Regions from separate parts of the Bombilactobacillus sp. ESL1187 genome, predicted to be linked through region 2. Evidence: riboswitches for the same ligand, from Rfam matches in the RefSeq annotation. Region 2 holds a riboswitch; the other holds the start of a gene.

Region 1 (8,072 bases), 1.0 Mb from region 2:
TAACTGCTGCTTTCGGTTATAAAGCCAATTAACCAGCTACTAGCAATTTAGTTTATTGTAACAAATCTACTACTGAAAAGAAAAAGCCAGTGCGGCTGTGCAGCCTGGCATAAGAGTTATTTTGACTAAAATGTTTGATTGAGCAGCTCCGGTTTTTGAATAGTAAATTTTGTTTGTTGATGATTATCAATGCAATAGACGTGTTGACTATGATCTTCGGCTAGCGGACCAAAATCTAAAATAATATTATCATTTTGGATAGAGATATTTTGAATACTATCTAATAAAATGTGCTGGACAGAGCGGGCAATTGACAGGTTGTCTCTCATCTTGTCAACGGCAGCGTGCAGGGTATAACCATCGTCTAAAAAATTTTTAATCATGCGGGCGTGAATTACTTGTTGGTAGGGTAACTTCACTGCGCCGTTTTCAGTTTTGACGGTTTTGAGATAGCCATTTTTAATCCAGTAGCGAATCTGCGTATCAGTAACTTGACAGGCACGGGCAGTGTCGCGAATGCTGAGATACAGATTGTCTGGTCGAATAATATTATGAAACCATTGTGCGTAATCATTAATTTGAGCCATTTTTCACCTAGTTCTTGTCTAAAATAAAATCTGAGCATCAAGAAAATTTGTGTAGCAAAACTAAACGTCTTCTTATTATAAAGTTCTTCTGTTAATTTGTAAATTTGTTAACATGAATATCAAATAATTGACAAAGAGTAGGAGATAGTTTATATTGTACAGTATTGCTTTGCTATCGGGATTTAAGAAGTTCTTAAATCGGTTCTACATGTTTAATGAATAATTTTATTGGAAAGAAGGATTTTACTTGGCAGAAAGTAACACAATGAATAAGTTCAGCAAATTAATGCTGATTATTGTTCTACTAGTTGGAACATTTTGTACTGTGTTAAATCAGACTTTATTATCGACAGCATTACCAAAGTTGATGTCCACATTTAATGTTTCGACAGCAACGGTTCAGTGGTTAACGACTGGCTTCTTGATGGTGAACGGAATTATGATTCCATTGTCTGCTTATTTAGCAACGACTGTTAATACTAAATGGTTATATATCTCAGCGATGGTTATTTTCTTATTTGGGACAGTTTTAGCTTTTATTGCTCCTAGTTTTGGCATTTTGTTAGCTGCGCGGTTAATCCAAGCAGTTGGTGTGGGAATTACCATGCCATTATTACAAACAATTATGTTATCGTTGTTCCCGGCAGAATCGCGGGGAGCCGCGCTAGGCTTAGTTGGTATTGTTGTCGGCTTTGCGCCAGCGATTGGACCAACTCTATCCGGTTGGATCGTCGATAACATGAATTGGCGTGATTTATTTGGTTTATTAATTCCATTTGTGGTGGTCGTAGTTATTTTGGCTTTAATCTTTATGAAGCCAGTTATAAAAACCCACAAACAAAAATTGGATTGGTTGTCCTTATTCTTATCCACGGCAGGTTTTGGAGCCTTATTGTACGGCTTCTCCGCCGCAGGAAATGATGGTTGGACTTCTGCTAATGTTTTAAGTACATTAATTATTGGTGTAATTGGTGTTGTTCTCTTTATTTGGCGGCAATTAGTAATTCCCAAGCCGTTCTTGGAATTACGAGTTTTTAAGACAGCAGACTTTACTTTAGCAGCTATTTTGTCCTCCATTGTGACAATTGCGATGTTAGGTGTTTCTACAGTCTTACCACTTTATTTACAAATTGTGCACGGTATGAGTGCTTTGAAGTCTGGTTTAATTTTACTACCAGCAGCGTTAGTCATGGCCTTCATGAGTCCTATTACAGGACGGACCTTTGACGCATTTGGCGGTCGGCGTTTAGCGGTTATTGGCTTGGTTATTTTGACGTTAGCAACGTTGCCATTCGTGTGGTTAACTGCTGACACACCAACCAGTTACATTGTTATTTTACAGGTAGTACGGACATTAGGAATTTCTATGGTCTTGATGCCAGTTACCACTTCCGGAATGAATGCTTTACCAGATGATTTAATTGCTGACGGTACGGCAGCTAACAACACGGCACGTCAGATTGCGTCTTCGATTGGTTCAGCGATTATGATTACGTTATTGACTAATGTTACTAAAGGTCAACAACCAGGTAAGCATTTATTGCATGCGGCACCATTCCAATATAAACATGACTTCTTAAATGCGACTTTAGCAGGTTATCATGCTTCCTTTATGTTCTCCTTAGTCTTTGCTGTGATTGGTGTGGTTTTGGCCTTCTTCTTAAAAGAAAAGAACCAGGCTAAAGATGTTGATGTGAACAAAGTAGTAAAGGGGGGTGAATAGGCATGATTTTAGTAACTTTAGTTATCGGTGCAGTCGCTACCTTTATGAGTTTTGTCTATTTAAGAAAACCACTTTTACGGACATTCGCTACGCTTATTGCTTTAATTATTTTCGGATTGTCACTCGTCTTTTTAGTCTTGAATGATTATAATCACTTCGGTATGCACCAAGTGACCGAAAGTAAAACTACCCAGATTTACCCAGCTAAATCAGCTAATGGCTTGAACTTAATGTTGTATAAGACTGTGGGTACTAATGGAAAAGAAACGGTGCAAGTTTATAAAACTGATCCAGATCAGAAAAAGCCCGTTCATTCACAAGTTAATGAAGAGACAATTTCTAATAACCACATTAAGTCCACCACTAAACAAGACGGTTCTTTAAAAGAGACGGTTACGCGTTGGAAGTATAAATCAAATGCGGATAAGATTTGGTTTGGCGTTTCTGGGATGGATAATAAATTAGTTAAACGGGTTAATACGTTCTATTTGCCTAAGAATTGGTTACATTTATCAATGAATCAAGTTAAGCAATTACAAAAGAAAATGGCCCAAATGAAAACGCCAGCTGGTCAAGCGCAAGTTAAAACACAAGCTCAAGCTTATGTTAAACAAAAATTGGCTGCTGCAGCGAAGAAAGATCCTAGTTTAATGACTAATAAGACCAAAATGACAGCTTTGAGTAAACAATATGCGCAAGAATTTCAAACGCAATTGATTAAAAAAGCAGTTGGTCAATAAACTGTGTGACAACAACTAAATGTTCCAAATAGACTTTTGAGAAATTTCTCAAAAGTCTATTTTTTTGGATGTTTTCTTGTGTTTTAACATCAATTCGGTTACACTCGAATTAAATTAAATCAGATTATCATCGCAAAGGGGAGCTCTAAATAGCTGAGAGTGATTAAGTTCAGACCCTTGGAACCTGTTTGTTAGTACAAGCGTAGGAATTGTGATGAGTGGTAGACACTCTTTTTTGCGAGATAGTTAAAAAGGAGTGTTTTTTGATGTCAAAAAATAAGTTACAAACGTTGGTTGAAGGTGCAATCATCGTGGCGCTAGCCATGGCTTTGTCGTATATTCCTCACAGTTTAGGAATTTCCTCAATTGAGATTTTGTATGGAGTAGTTCCTTTGTGTTTATATTCTTGGCGCCGGGGTGTTAAAGCCGGCATTATCGCTGGTATTGTGTGGGGATTATTGGATTTGATTTTACGAGGCTTAAGTAGTGGTTCGGTTTTAAATGTGTGGCAAGGAATATTGGAATATCCTGTGGCCTTTGGGGTCTTAGGCTTAGCCGGTCTTTGGGCGCCTGTGATTGAGCAGCGAATTCAACAACACCGATCGATTTTGCCAGCAGTATTAGTTAGCAGTAGTGTTGCATTATTTATCAAATACTTTTGTCATTTTGTGGCGGGCGTCTTGGTGTGGGGTTCTTATGCTCCCAAAGCATTTAATCCGTGGACATGGTCGTTATTAGTTAATGGTGGTAGTGCAGTTGCCAGTTTAGTTTTTGCGTTAATCGTCTTTGGCTGTTTAAAAAATATTTTAGTTAAATTATTAAATTTAAAAATAAAATAAATTAAAGATAGTCATTTGAGCTTAATTTCTTTATAATGTTATTGAAAACGTTTATAAAGAGGGGTGCTCTGAATGTACTATGTAGTAATGCAATCGCATGATATCCGTGATAATCTAGCCACTGAGCAGTATTTAATGAATAATAAGGATTTTGATGAACCACTAGTATTGTTTTATATTGAAAGTCCTTGTATTATTGTTGGTCATAATCAAAACACAATTGAAGAATTGAATAACGACTATGTCCGTCAACATCAAATCACGGTTACTCGACGACTTTCGGGGGGCGGCGCAGTATATCAAGATTTAGGTAATCTTTGTTTTAGTTTTGTAGTTGATGCAAAAGATGAAAAGTTTGGTGACTTTAAAAAAATAACCCAACCGCTGGTTGACGCCTTACACCGCTTAGGGGCAACTGGGGCACAAGTTTCCGGGCGCAATGATATTTTAATAGACGGTAAAAAGTTTTCGGGCAATGCCATGTATACCAAGAATGGCAAAACTTTCTCACATGGTACTTTATCGTATGATGTCGATTTAGACGTCTTGACAAAAGCCTTGCATGTACCAAAAGATAAGATTGCTTCTAAAGGTATTAAGTCGGTGCGCAGTCGGGTAACGAATATTCGGCCGTATTTAGATGCACAGTATCAAAATTTAACGACGGAACAATTTCGCGATATTTTGTTATTAAGTCTCTTTCAAGCTGATGATTTAGCGGACATTAAAGATCATGAATACCAAATTACCGCCCAAGACCAGCAAGCAATTGCGCAATTAAAAACAGACATTTACGCTAATTGGGATTGGGTGTACGGCAAATCACCCGAGTTTACCGTGAAGAATCGCCAACACTTTGAGATGGGGACCATTGATGCACGGTTTGTCATTGAGCAAGGCAAGATTAGTCAAGCTAAGTTTTACGGTGATTTCTTTGGTACACAAGATGTTGAACAATTAGAACAACAACTTCAAGGTGTGACTTATGATTATGATCATCTTGCTCAAAAATTACAAACGATTGATTTAGACCAGTATTTTACCGGTATTAAAGCAGCTGATTTGATCAATCTAGTGACACCTTAAAAATCTTTTCCAAAGGAGTGCAGGACCGTGTATTATTTTTGCATGCCAGCACAAGATATTCGTGAAAATCTGGCAACCGAACAATATTTAATGAACAATAAGGACTTTGATGAACCATTGGTTTTGTTCTATATTCAAAAACCGTGTATTATTGTGGGACGCAATCAAAATACTTTGGAAGAATTAAACTTAGATTACGTGAAAGCACACCAAATTACGGTCACCCGACGGCTTTCGGGTGGTGGCGCCGTGTATGATGACTTAGGTAACGTCTCTTTTAGTTTTGTGATTAATGCGCAAGATGAGCGGTTTGGTGATTTTCAAAAAATGACCCAACCGATTGTAGCAGCTCTACAGCGGATGGGAGCCACAGGAGTAGAAGTTTCTGGGCGCAATGATTTATTAATTGCTGGTAAAAAGTTTTCCGGCAATGCCATGTATACTAAAAATGGCAAAACTTTCTCGCACGGGACGTTGACTTATGATGTGGACTTAGATGTTTTGAGCCAAGCACTCAAGGTGGCGCCTGATAAAATTGCGTCTAAGGGTATTAAGTCAGTCCGCAGTCGCGTGACGAATTTGAAACCTTATTTGGCACCTGAATATCAAAACTTAACTATTGAACAGTTCCGCGATGCTTTATTGTTGAGTCTGTTTGAAGCACGAGACTTAGCAGACATCAAGGATAAAGAGTATCACTTGAACGCTCAAGATCAGGCGGGGATTGCCCAACTAAACCAAGAATTATATTCCAATTGGGATTGGGTTTATGGACAATCGCCACAATTTACCATTCAAAAGTGTCAGCATTTTAATGCGGGGACCATTGATGCGCGGTTATTGATTGACCATGGGAAAATTGCTCAAATTAAGTTTTATGGAGATTTCTTTGGCCAACAAGATGTTAGTGAATTACCAGCATATTTAGTTGGCATTGACTATACGGAATCAGCTTTAACGCAGGCCTTAGCTTCGGTTGATGTGGATCAATATTTTACCAATTTTACGGCACAGCAATTAGTTGATTTGTTAAAGCCATGAAAGATTAGAACAAAAGTCGTTGCAATTCCCGCAGCATTCTTTGGGTTCCAGTTTCTAACAATTAAAAAACAGCTAGCAATAGTTTGGACTAAGGCTAGCTGTTTTTTTCTGCTTAGAATTTAATTCTTGGAGTCAGTTCGATGCGTTAATTTAAATTTTGTCCACGGTTTGATGAAGTCCAACAAGAATAGTTCTTCCGGTTTTAATTGTCCGACTTTATTTTTACGTGAATCTTGATGAGGCTCTAAAGCAATTTGCAGTTCATTTTTATAAACACCAAAGTTATCATTGCCGATTAAAACATCGCCACGTTGGAAAACTTGGTCATTATCATGCGGTGGATTGGCTACAGCTTGATAGGTAACGCGCGGCATAGTGGAACGAATGACTAATTGATTAATATCACCGCGCCGAAAATGTTGTGGCTTGAACATGATGTCTGCTTCAACCGGATTAACAGTATCATTTAACTCCAAGTCAAATTCTAATTGATAGCGATCAGTTTGGGCTAAGGCTTGCAACTCACTTTCACTAGCGTAAGCATTGCCGATAATCACGTCGTCAATCATTTGGGAGGCAAATAAGTGCTTGGCTTGCACAGCAATAGGTAATTTTCGATCCATTTCTAAAGTTGGTAAGCCATCGTTGACATTCCACGGCCCTTGGTCGCCCACATGACTTGCCACAAAGGCGGCAGTATGAATCCCAGCTTTTTTGAAGCGTCGATTACACTCCATAAAATAATCATAGGGTAAACCAGTTCCTATTTGCGGATAAAAATTGTGACAGCCATAGATAAAGGGCGTATTGGCTTGAAAACTTAAAATATTATTTAAGTAATCAACATTATTACTGAGGTTCAGTTCAATAATTAAGCCGTAAGGGTTATAGGACAGCATGGCTTCAGTGGCTCCATCAAAAGCTTGATCCAACCTGATGCCCGCTGCATGTAATTCAGCAAAAAATGATAAATCATCGTAAGAAATATTCAATTCATCAAAGATGTTAGGAGCGACGTCAATAATGGTTTGATAACCGAGCTTGTTACCCACGTCAATAATTTTTTGAAATTTAGCTTTAGTTTGTTCCGGAGAACCGGTAACTTCTAACATACTCATGAAAATTCGGGAAAAGCCGTATTTGTGTCCCAATTCTAAGTATTTTTTATCTTCTGCAAAATTGCTATGATCTGGATAAATCGATAGTCCTAATTGTCGTTTTGTCATAATAAACTCCTTTAGCAAATTCATCAGCGAGCAAATTCTTGGGCATTGTGTTAACTAATTAATTAAATTGTAATTTTAGTTTAACTGAATGAGCCTAATTTGCAAGAATGACGGAAAAAGATATTTTTCTTTGAGAAACGTGTTTCTGATTTTTTACCACATAATCTTGATTTTTAGAAACAAAATAGTAAAATGTTTCTTGTAAGCGTTACATAAAAACGTTTTTATAAATTGGGAGGCTGTTTGATGACTAACAAGAAACAATTACGACCAGATTTTTTGTGGGGAGGCGCTGTAGCAGCGCATCAATTAGAAGGTGGCTGGCAAGCAGGTCATAAAGGTGTGAGTGTTGCCGATATTATGACGGCTGGCGCTAATGGTGTTCCCCGGCAAATTACCGATGGTGTTAAAGACGGGCTGTACTATCCTAATCACGAAGCCATTGATTTTTACGACCGTTATCCGGAAGATATTAAATTGTTTGCCGAAATGGGTTTTAAATGTTTTCGGACGTCAATTGCATGGACGCGCATTTTTCCTAATGGCGATGAAAAAGAACCTAATGAAGCAGGATTGAAGTTTTACGATGACTTATTTGATGAATGCTTAAAGTATAACATTGAACCGGTCATTACGTTATCACATTTTGAAATGCCATATCATCTAGTTACCGAATATGGTGGATGGCGCAGCCGTAAGGTGATTGATTTCTTCTTGAATTTTGCTGAGACTGTCTTTAAGCGCTACCAAAATAAAGTTAAATATTGGATGACTTTTAATGAGATCAATAATCAAACCGATTACAAAAATGATTTTTCGATGATGACTAA
Region 2 (8,072 bases):
TAAAATGGCAAATAATGGCGTAAAAATAGCACCGATAAAGTTTAAAAAGTTTTGGTAGTACTTTAAAGAAACATTGAGTGCAATTAATAAGCCTAAGATCGTAATACCAACAGCCCAATAATTGACATGGTTTAAATGCCAGATATTATCTAAACTGGTTGCTGCAGAGTAAGCATCCATAAAGGTTGTGGTAACGGTCGCGAAGATGATAATTAATAAAGCGATGATGCCCAAATTGGTTTGTGCTAGGGTTTGGTTAAAATTAGTTTGTCCAGACTTTAAAACGGCTAATAATCCTAGGACAAACATGGCACAGCTACCGAGAAAGTAACCCAGGACGCTCACTAAACTTTCCTTCACTGGCTGCTGTCCTTGATAGGTATAATCACCAATCAATGGTAGCCAAGATAAGACCATCGTCACGTTGAGTTCTACCGCACTGCCAAAACTGATCGGAGTGAGTTTTAGCTGCTGTGCATGAGGGAAAGAATGTGTCAGCAAAATTCCTGCTACTAAAAGCATCCCGATAGCTAAGAGAATAACTACTAAATTATTGATTCGAAAGAGCCATTGATGGTTCAATAATAGCCAAATAATAATTAATCCCGCTACAATTACTGCCATGACCACGGTATTATGATAATTAAATAACTTCTGTGCCAGACTATTTAAAGCCAATTGCGCATTGACGATCATCACTGCCGTCCAGCCGAGTAACTGTAACGCATTTAAACCAGAGAAAATTTCAACTCCAGCCTTACCAAAGATACTTTGCGTGACGGCAATAGCTGGTTGTTGTTTAATTGCTGAAAGATAAGCTGCAGGTAATAAAAATAAAAAACAGCCAATCAAGTGCCCGATAATAATGGCACTAATACCTTTTCCCCATCCTAGGGGAGCCATTAAGGTTCCAGTAACAATTTCAGCAATTGAGATTGCTGTTCCCAGCCACAATAAAAATAAACTACTCAACTTTGTTTGTTGCATTTTGCACACACTTTCCGAATAAATACTTGGTTGTGGCAATAAAAAAGTATTCTTTTACGATTCAGCAACAATTTCGCAAAAAGAATACTTTCAATTGATCACAATTCCTACGTTTGTCTTAACAAAACAGGTTCGAAGGGTCTGATTTTCATCATTCTCAGCACAGATAGGCTCCCCTTTGCGATAATTATATGTTTACAGATGCTAGTTTATAACGTTTACATAAAAAGTACAACATTTAATTGATATGTATTTGGGCATGAAACCAATGTTGGAAAAAGAATAGATATCCGCAACTTGCTTATCCTGTGTGAAAATTAAGCAAGAAGCTTCTGCTATGTATTTTTTAACAAAGAACGTGACTTTAAATATTAATAATTGGTTCACTGACTTTATTTGAATATTTAAATGGTGATAAAACTATATTTTTTAAATTATTATGCCTTATTATTTAATAATAGTATTTTTTGACCATATAGATCTACATAGATCTACGTTTAAAAGAACTTATATATATATATTTGGAATCTAATTTCTACAATAAGTAAAATACATTATAGTAATAAATGCTAATTAACTAAACAAAATAATTTGTTATCAAAGCCTTATATATTTAAGATATATTATTATTTTTAATGCTTAAAGAATTATTTCGATTTATAATAAAATAATCCATTTGATTAACTAATTGGTTTTAATAATTATAATTTGAAATGAAAATAATTTGTATTAATAAATAGTACTGATGTTTAATGATTAACATATTTAATACTTTCTTTAAAAATAAAAGGTAAACTTATAAGCATCTAAATAATTATTTATTTAGAGCCTTTTTTAACTTTGATAAGTATCAAACAATTTCAAAATTTAAATAACAACTAAAAATATGTTACGTGAAATTTAGATTATTAAACACTTAATCAGTTTTTTTACTGAACGTTAGCTCATAGGACTTGTACCTTTGGGTATCATTTTGATACCCAAAATACATTTGCCTAATTTTTTATAGAAACTGAACTTTAGTATTTTTCAAATTTATCTAAAGTATTTTTATTGCATTAACATTAAGTGAAAAATACATCCAAATATATAACCGTGTTCAACGTTCAGTAAAAAAACTGATTAAGTGTTTAATAATCTAAATTTCACGTAACATATTTTTAGTTGTTATTTAAATTTTGAAATTGTTTGATACTTATCAAAGTTAAAAAAGGCTCTAAATAAATAATTATTTAGATGCTTATAAGTTTACCTTTTATTTTTAAAGAAAGTATTAAATATGTTAATCATTAAACATCAGTACTATTTATTAATACAAATTATTTTCATTTCAAATTATAATTATTAAAACCAATTAGTTAATCAAATGGATTATTTTATTATAAATCGAAATAATTCTTTAAGCATTAAAAATAATAATATATCTTAAATATATAAGGCTTTGATAACAAATTATTTTGTTTAGTTAATTAGCATTTATTACTATAATGTATTTTACTTATTGTAGAAATTAGATTCCAAATATATATATATAAGTTCTTTTAAACGTAGATCTATGTAGATCTATATGGTCAAAAAATACTATTATTAAATAATAAGGCATAATAATTTAAAAAATATAGTTTTATCACCATTTAAATATTCAAATAAAGTCAGTGAACCAATTATTAATATTTAAAGTCACGTTCTTTGTTAAAAAATACATAGCAGAAGCTTCTTGCTTAATTTTCACACAGGATAAGCAAGTTGCGGATATCTATTCTTTTTCCAACATTGGTTTCATGCCCAAATACATATCAATTAAATGTTGTACTTTTTATGTAAACGTTATAAACTAGCATCTGTAAACATATAATTATCGCAAAGGGGAGCCTATCTGTGCTGAGAATGATGAAAATCAGACCCTTCGAACCTGTTTTGTTAAGACAAACGTAGGAATTGTGATCAATTGAAAGTATTCTTTTTGCGAAATTGTTGCTGAATCGTAAAAGAATACTTTTTTATTGCCACAACCAAGTATTTATTCGGAAAGTGTGTGCAAAATGCAACAAACAAAGTTGAGTAGTTTATTTTTATTGTGGCTGGGAACAGCAATCTCAATTGCTGAAATTGTTACTGGAACCTTAATGGCTCCCCTAGGATGGGGAAAAGGTATTAGTGCCATTATTATCGGGCACTTGATTGGCTGTTTTTTATTTTTATTACCTGCAGCTTATCTTTCAGCAATTAAACAACAACCAGCTATTGCCGTCACGCAAAGTATCTTTGGTAAGGCTGGAGTTGAAATTTTCTCTGGTTTAAATGCGTTACAGTTACTCGGCTGGACGGCAGTGATGATCGTCAATGCGCAATTGGCTTTAAATAGTCTGGCACAGAAGTTATTTAATTATCATAATACCGTGGTCATGGCAGTAATTGTAGCGGGATTAATTATTATTTGGCTATTATTGAACCATCAATGGCTCTTTCGAATCAATAATTTAGTAGTTATTCTCTTAGCTATCGGGATGCTTTTAGTAGCAGGAATTTTGCTGACACATTCTTTCCCTCATGCACAGCAGCTAAAACTCACTCCGATCAGTTTTGGCAGTGCGGTAGAACTCAACGTGACGATGGTCTTATCTTGGCTACCATTGATTGGTGATTATACCTATCAAGGACAGCAGCCAGTGAAGGAAAGTTTAGTGAGCGTCCTGGGTTACTTTCTCGGTAGCTGTGCCATGTTTGTCCTAGGATTATTAGCCGTTTTAAAGTCTGGACAAACTAATTTTAACCAAACCCTAGCACAAACCAATTTGGGCATCATCGCTTTATTAATTATCATCTTCGCGACCGTTACCACAACCTTTATGGATGCTTACTCTGCAGCAACCAGTTTAGATAATATCTGGCATTTAAACCATGTCAATTATTGGGCTGTTGGTATTACGATCTTAGGCTTATTAATTGCACTCAATGTTTCTTTAAAGTACTACCAAAACTTTTTAAACTTTATCGGTGCTATTTTTACGCCATTATTTGCCATTTTATTTGTCAGTGTCTTCTTAATTAAACAAAGGCTCAACTTTTTCTGGAATTTCTGGTGGTGGTTAGTGGGCGTTGTAGCATATTACTTGCTGCAAAAATTAGACTTCATTGGCGGCACTACCTTATTATTACTGGTGATCATCACCAGCGCACTGCTCATCACGGCGACTTTCAGTAAAAAGTATGATTTTAAATGATTAATGCTGTTACATTAATTAATAGTAGCATTTTTCAAAAGTAAGATTTCTATCAAATTTAATCTCAATTTTTGATTAGTTGTTGCGATATCTATTAAATTTTATTAAAAATTAATTAAATAATAGTCATTATTTGCAATCACTAGTACTGATTTATGCTATATTTAAATTAATCTTTATGAACAAAGCTAAAGGAGTTGATATCATTAAAAGCCAGATCACACACTGAAAGAACCAAGTTAAGATTTCAACATAAAATTTAATTTGACAAGGATGAAAATTAAAAATGAAACTAAAGTTATCCAGTAGCAGCTTCTTACTTGCCCTAATCGGCTGTTTAATGTTAGCTGTACAACCAGTTCAAGCAAAAAACTACGTGACATCAGCTACTAATTTACAAGTTAGTTCCGGCAATACTGCAGTACCCTTATACAGTGATGCTGATTGCACGCAACCAACCGGGGCCACTTTATCAACTAAAATCAACAATTGGCAAGTCTTCGCCATTGGCCAAGCTAGTCCAGCAGCCAATGCTCAGCGCTTATCTTATAAACTAGGGGCCAAGGCCTGGGTCAAAAGTAGCGATGTCTTTTTAGGTGGTGTCGTTAAAAATCAAAAGCCAAATAACTTATTAGAAGCCTATTCTAACTACCAACGGGTGCCAATTTATGATTCGCCACAACTTTGGCACATTACCGGTTATTTGAATTCCAACATTGCTGATTGGAAAATCAGTAAGTATGCTAGTAACAGTGCCACCGGAAATCCCATTACGCGGGTGGACTTAGGAGCTAACCAATGGGTGGATGCCACTAATGACGTAGTGGCCGTGCGTTCGCTATATATTTTTGAAAAGGGGACTCAACTGTTTAACCAGTTTGGAACACCAACGACTAAAATCCAAGCTGACGACTTTTACAAAGTTTATGGTATTAAAAACATCAACGGACAAAATTATGTCAAATTAGGAACCAACAAACAATGGGCTAACTTAAGTGAAGCTCACACTAACTAATTATGTAAAAAACAGTCTTTATATATCATATATCAATATATCGCTTTGAATTATCAAGTTAGTATATTGATATGTAAGACTGTTTTTGGCTTTTAAAACTACTTCATTTTTAATTTGTACGAATTATAACCTTTAATATAATAAACTCCGCAATATCATCCGCACGATGATCAAAGAGTTTGTTTAAAACATCAACTGCTAATTGAGGATAAACTTTAAAAGATCCATGCTACTGATAATCGTTTTGAGCCTGCTGTTCGCCCATGGCAAAATCTGTCATTGATGCATTATTCTTGTGGGCTTTTTGTTGCTGCCAAGCCATATATGCCAATTGCACATCATCATAATTGCCAGCTTCATAGTTTCCTTTGACATAATCATAAATTTTCTTGAACATTTTTTACTTTCCTTCCGTGAACTACCTCAGCTCTATAGTAACAAATTCTTTGGTGGCAGTTTAATCATGTTCCAAAGCCAATATTAGCACATTTCAACTGAGCAGCGAGGTGATTTTTTCCCAATTCAATTACTCGTTAATCTATGCCATCAGTTTCAATTTAAAATTTGACATTTCAGCTTGATAATGTTTTAATACAAATCGTTAATTCGATATTTCCAAAAATACAAACAAGGAGTAAAAAATGAATTCTGACGAAATTAGAGTAAAAATTCTTAAAGCTTTAGCCGACGAAGGACGCTTAAAAATTATTCGAATCCTGTCTAACAGTCACCGTGAAATGACCTGTGGTGAAATTGCAGCGCATTTAAACTTAAGTGATTCCACCGTTTCATATCATTTACGAGCTATGCGGGAGGCCGGTTTAACCAAGACCCGTAAAGATGCACAAACACGTTTGATTAGCATCAACGAAGCCACCTTTGCGCAGTACTTGCCCGGATTTTTAACAACTTTGACAGACCACTAAAAAATTTTAGAGCTAATTTCGATATATTTAGAAATAGCGAATTACAACTTGATTAAATGAAACGGAAGTCTTCAATAGATGAAAAAATATGCTAGTTTATTCTTTTTAACAATGTTTTTAATTGGTACGGATACATTTTTAATTTCGCCATTATTACCTACTTTGAGCCACATTTATCATATTCCAACTGCAATTTCCGGTTGGTTAGTGAGTGCCTATGCCATTGGTTATGCAGTCTTTGCTTTAATTTCCGGCCCTATTTCTGACGGCCATGATCGCAAAAAAGTCATGTTATGGGGCTTATTAAGTTTTGCCCTCGCAACTTTACTCTGTGCGTTTGCTAACAGTTTTCCTTTAATGCTAATCTTTCGCTTTTTGGCTGGCGTCAGTGCTTCTTTTGTGACACCACAAGTTTGGGCCTCAATTCCCGTAGTGATTCCGCGAAAACAAGTAGTAAAAGTCATGGGTTACGCCACGGCAGGGATCTCTGTTGCGCAAGTCATTGGGATTCCCATTGGCAGTTATTTAGCCGCTAGTTCTTGGCACACTCCATTCTATGTTATCTCAGGAGCAGCTTTCTTGTTATTACTATTGTTATTTTTCACCTTACCCGAATTAGAAATTAAGTCCCGCCAACATCTCTCCTTTATTCAAATCTATCAACAAATTTTAACTAATCACCAAGCTCTAAGCCAATTAATCGTTTACTTAATTTTCCAAACAGGCGCGTTTACGGTCATGACCTTTGTTTCAACTTGGTTTCAGACTACCTTTCAGCTCTCTTTATCAACAATTGGTACAGCACTCTTGGTCGCTGGCCTGGGTAATTTAATTGGCTCTCTCATCAGCGATAAAATCGTTCAACATTTTGGTCTGAAAAAATCGTTCATGAGTATTGCATTACTTTTAATCATTGTAGATTTACTAACCATTACTGCCGCTAACTTTTGGTTCGCAGAAATTATTTTAATCTTAATTTATTTGTTAAACGGACTAATTTTGCCCTTATTCATGACCATGTTTCAAACTACGGTGCCCAATGCTGGCAGCACTATTTCTTCATTATCCAATTCTGCTATGTATTTAGGCGAAACCTGCGCTGGTATAATCGGGGGCCTCTTATTCAAAGCCTTTAAAAACTATCTCGGTATTGGTTTATTTGCCGCCATGATGATCATCATAGCCTTAACTATCCGTTGGGCCTTAAAATTAAGAACAGAACGTTGAGTGAAGACCTGAACATCAGCACTATTTATTTTTACTACTCAAGAAGTGTTTATAATTACGCGGGCTTCATTACTATCCGTAACCGGAATGGTAGCAGCACCTCAGCTTATAAATACAAACCGCTGAAAAGTAATGTTCGTATCTATACGAACATTTTCTTTTTACATAAATTTCTTAATTAGTCTTTATATAATCAAAAGACACATTTTAAAGCGTTTGTGCCTTTTGATTACCTTTGATAACGCTTGTAATGGTCATTATAGTATACTATTTGAACTAGCAACCTACAATCCACCAATTAAATCATGTGAAAGGATATAATAACAATGACTCAAGGAAAAACTCCATTACACTTAGCCAAAAGTACTGCAGAATACCGTTTATTAGGACAAGCAAAAAATAAAATTAATCCGTGGGAAGAGCACGTTCATTTCGACGGCTTAAAAGGATCATTTGAATGGTTTTTTACTAAAGTTGATACCACCGAAGCTAGTGTTGTGATTGGCATTACGACGGCCCCCTTTTTTCAAGGTGAGTTAGGTCTGAAACCCACTTTAGATGTGATGATTAATTTTCCTAACGGTAAAAATATTATGAAACACCTTGAATTCGATCCTGCAGACTTTTCCATTTTAAAAAATAACTCTGGGGTGGCCATTGCTCAGAATTACTACCAAAGTACTCAACTGCAAC

Evidence for each region. Region 2 has a riboswitch for thiamine pyrophosphate ahead of cytX (putative hydroxymethylpyrimidine transporter CytX). Riboswitches for the same ligand answer to the same signal wherever they lie in the genome.
Region 1: linked by a shared signal. The riboswitch ahead of thiT (energy-coupled thiamine transporter ThiT) and the one ahead of cytX (putative hydroxymethylpyrimidine transporter CytX) in region 2 are both predicted to bind thiamine pyrophosphate.

Annotation. Positions count from the first base shown of each region.
Region 1 is NZ_JBYLTZ010000001.1:685,655-693,726, reverse strand. Features, by position in the region: gene AC3B5B_RS03460 (MerR family transcriptional regulator) at 126-587, opposite strand; gene AC3B5B_RS03455 (MDR family MFS transporter) at 853-2,310, shown strand; gene AC3B5B_RS03450 (DUF4811 domain-containing protein) at 2,313-3,050, shown strand; TPP riboswitch at 3,177-3,276, shown strand; gene thiT (energy-coupled thiamine transporter ThiT) at 3,317-3,889, shown strand; gene lplA (lipoate--protein ligase) at 3,962-4,975, shown strand; gene lplA (lipoate--protein ligase) at 5,003-6,016, shown strand; gene AC3B5B_RS03430 (DUF871 domain-containing protein) at 6,136-7,242, opposite strand; gene AC3B5B_RS03425 (6-phospho-beta-glucosidase) at 7,489-8,072, shown strand, end outside.
Region 2 is NZ_JBYLTZ010000001.1:1,715,312-1,723,383, reverse strand. Features, by position in the region: gene cytX (putative hydroxymethylpyrimidine transporter CytX) at 1-987, opposite strand, end outside; TPP riboswitch at 1,075-1,175, opposite strand; TPP riboswitch at 2,842-2,942, shown strand; gene cytX (putative hydroxymethylpyrimidine transporter CytX) at 3,030-4,211, shown strand; gene AC3B5B_RS08115 (hypothetical protein) at 4,498-5,226, shown strand; gene AC3B5B_RS08110 (hypothetical protein) at 5,456-5,623, opposite strand; gene AC3B5B_RS08105 (ArsR/SmtB family transcription factor) at 5,868-6,152, shown strand; gene AC3B5B_RS08100 (MFS transporter) at 6,231-7,379, shown strand; gene AC3B5B_RS08095 (hypothetical protein) at 7,706-8,072, shown strand, end outside.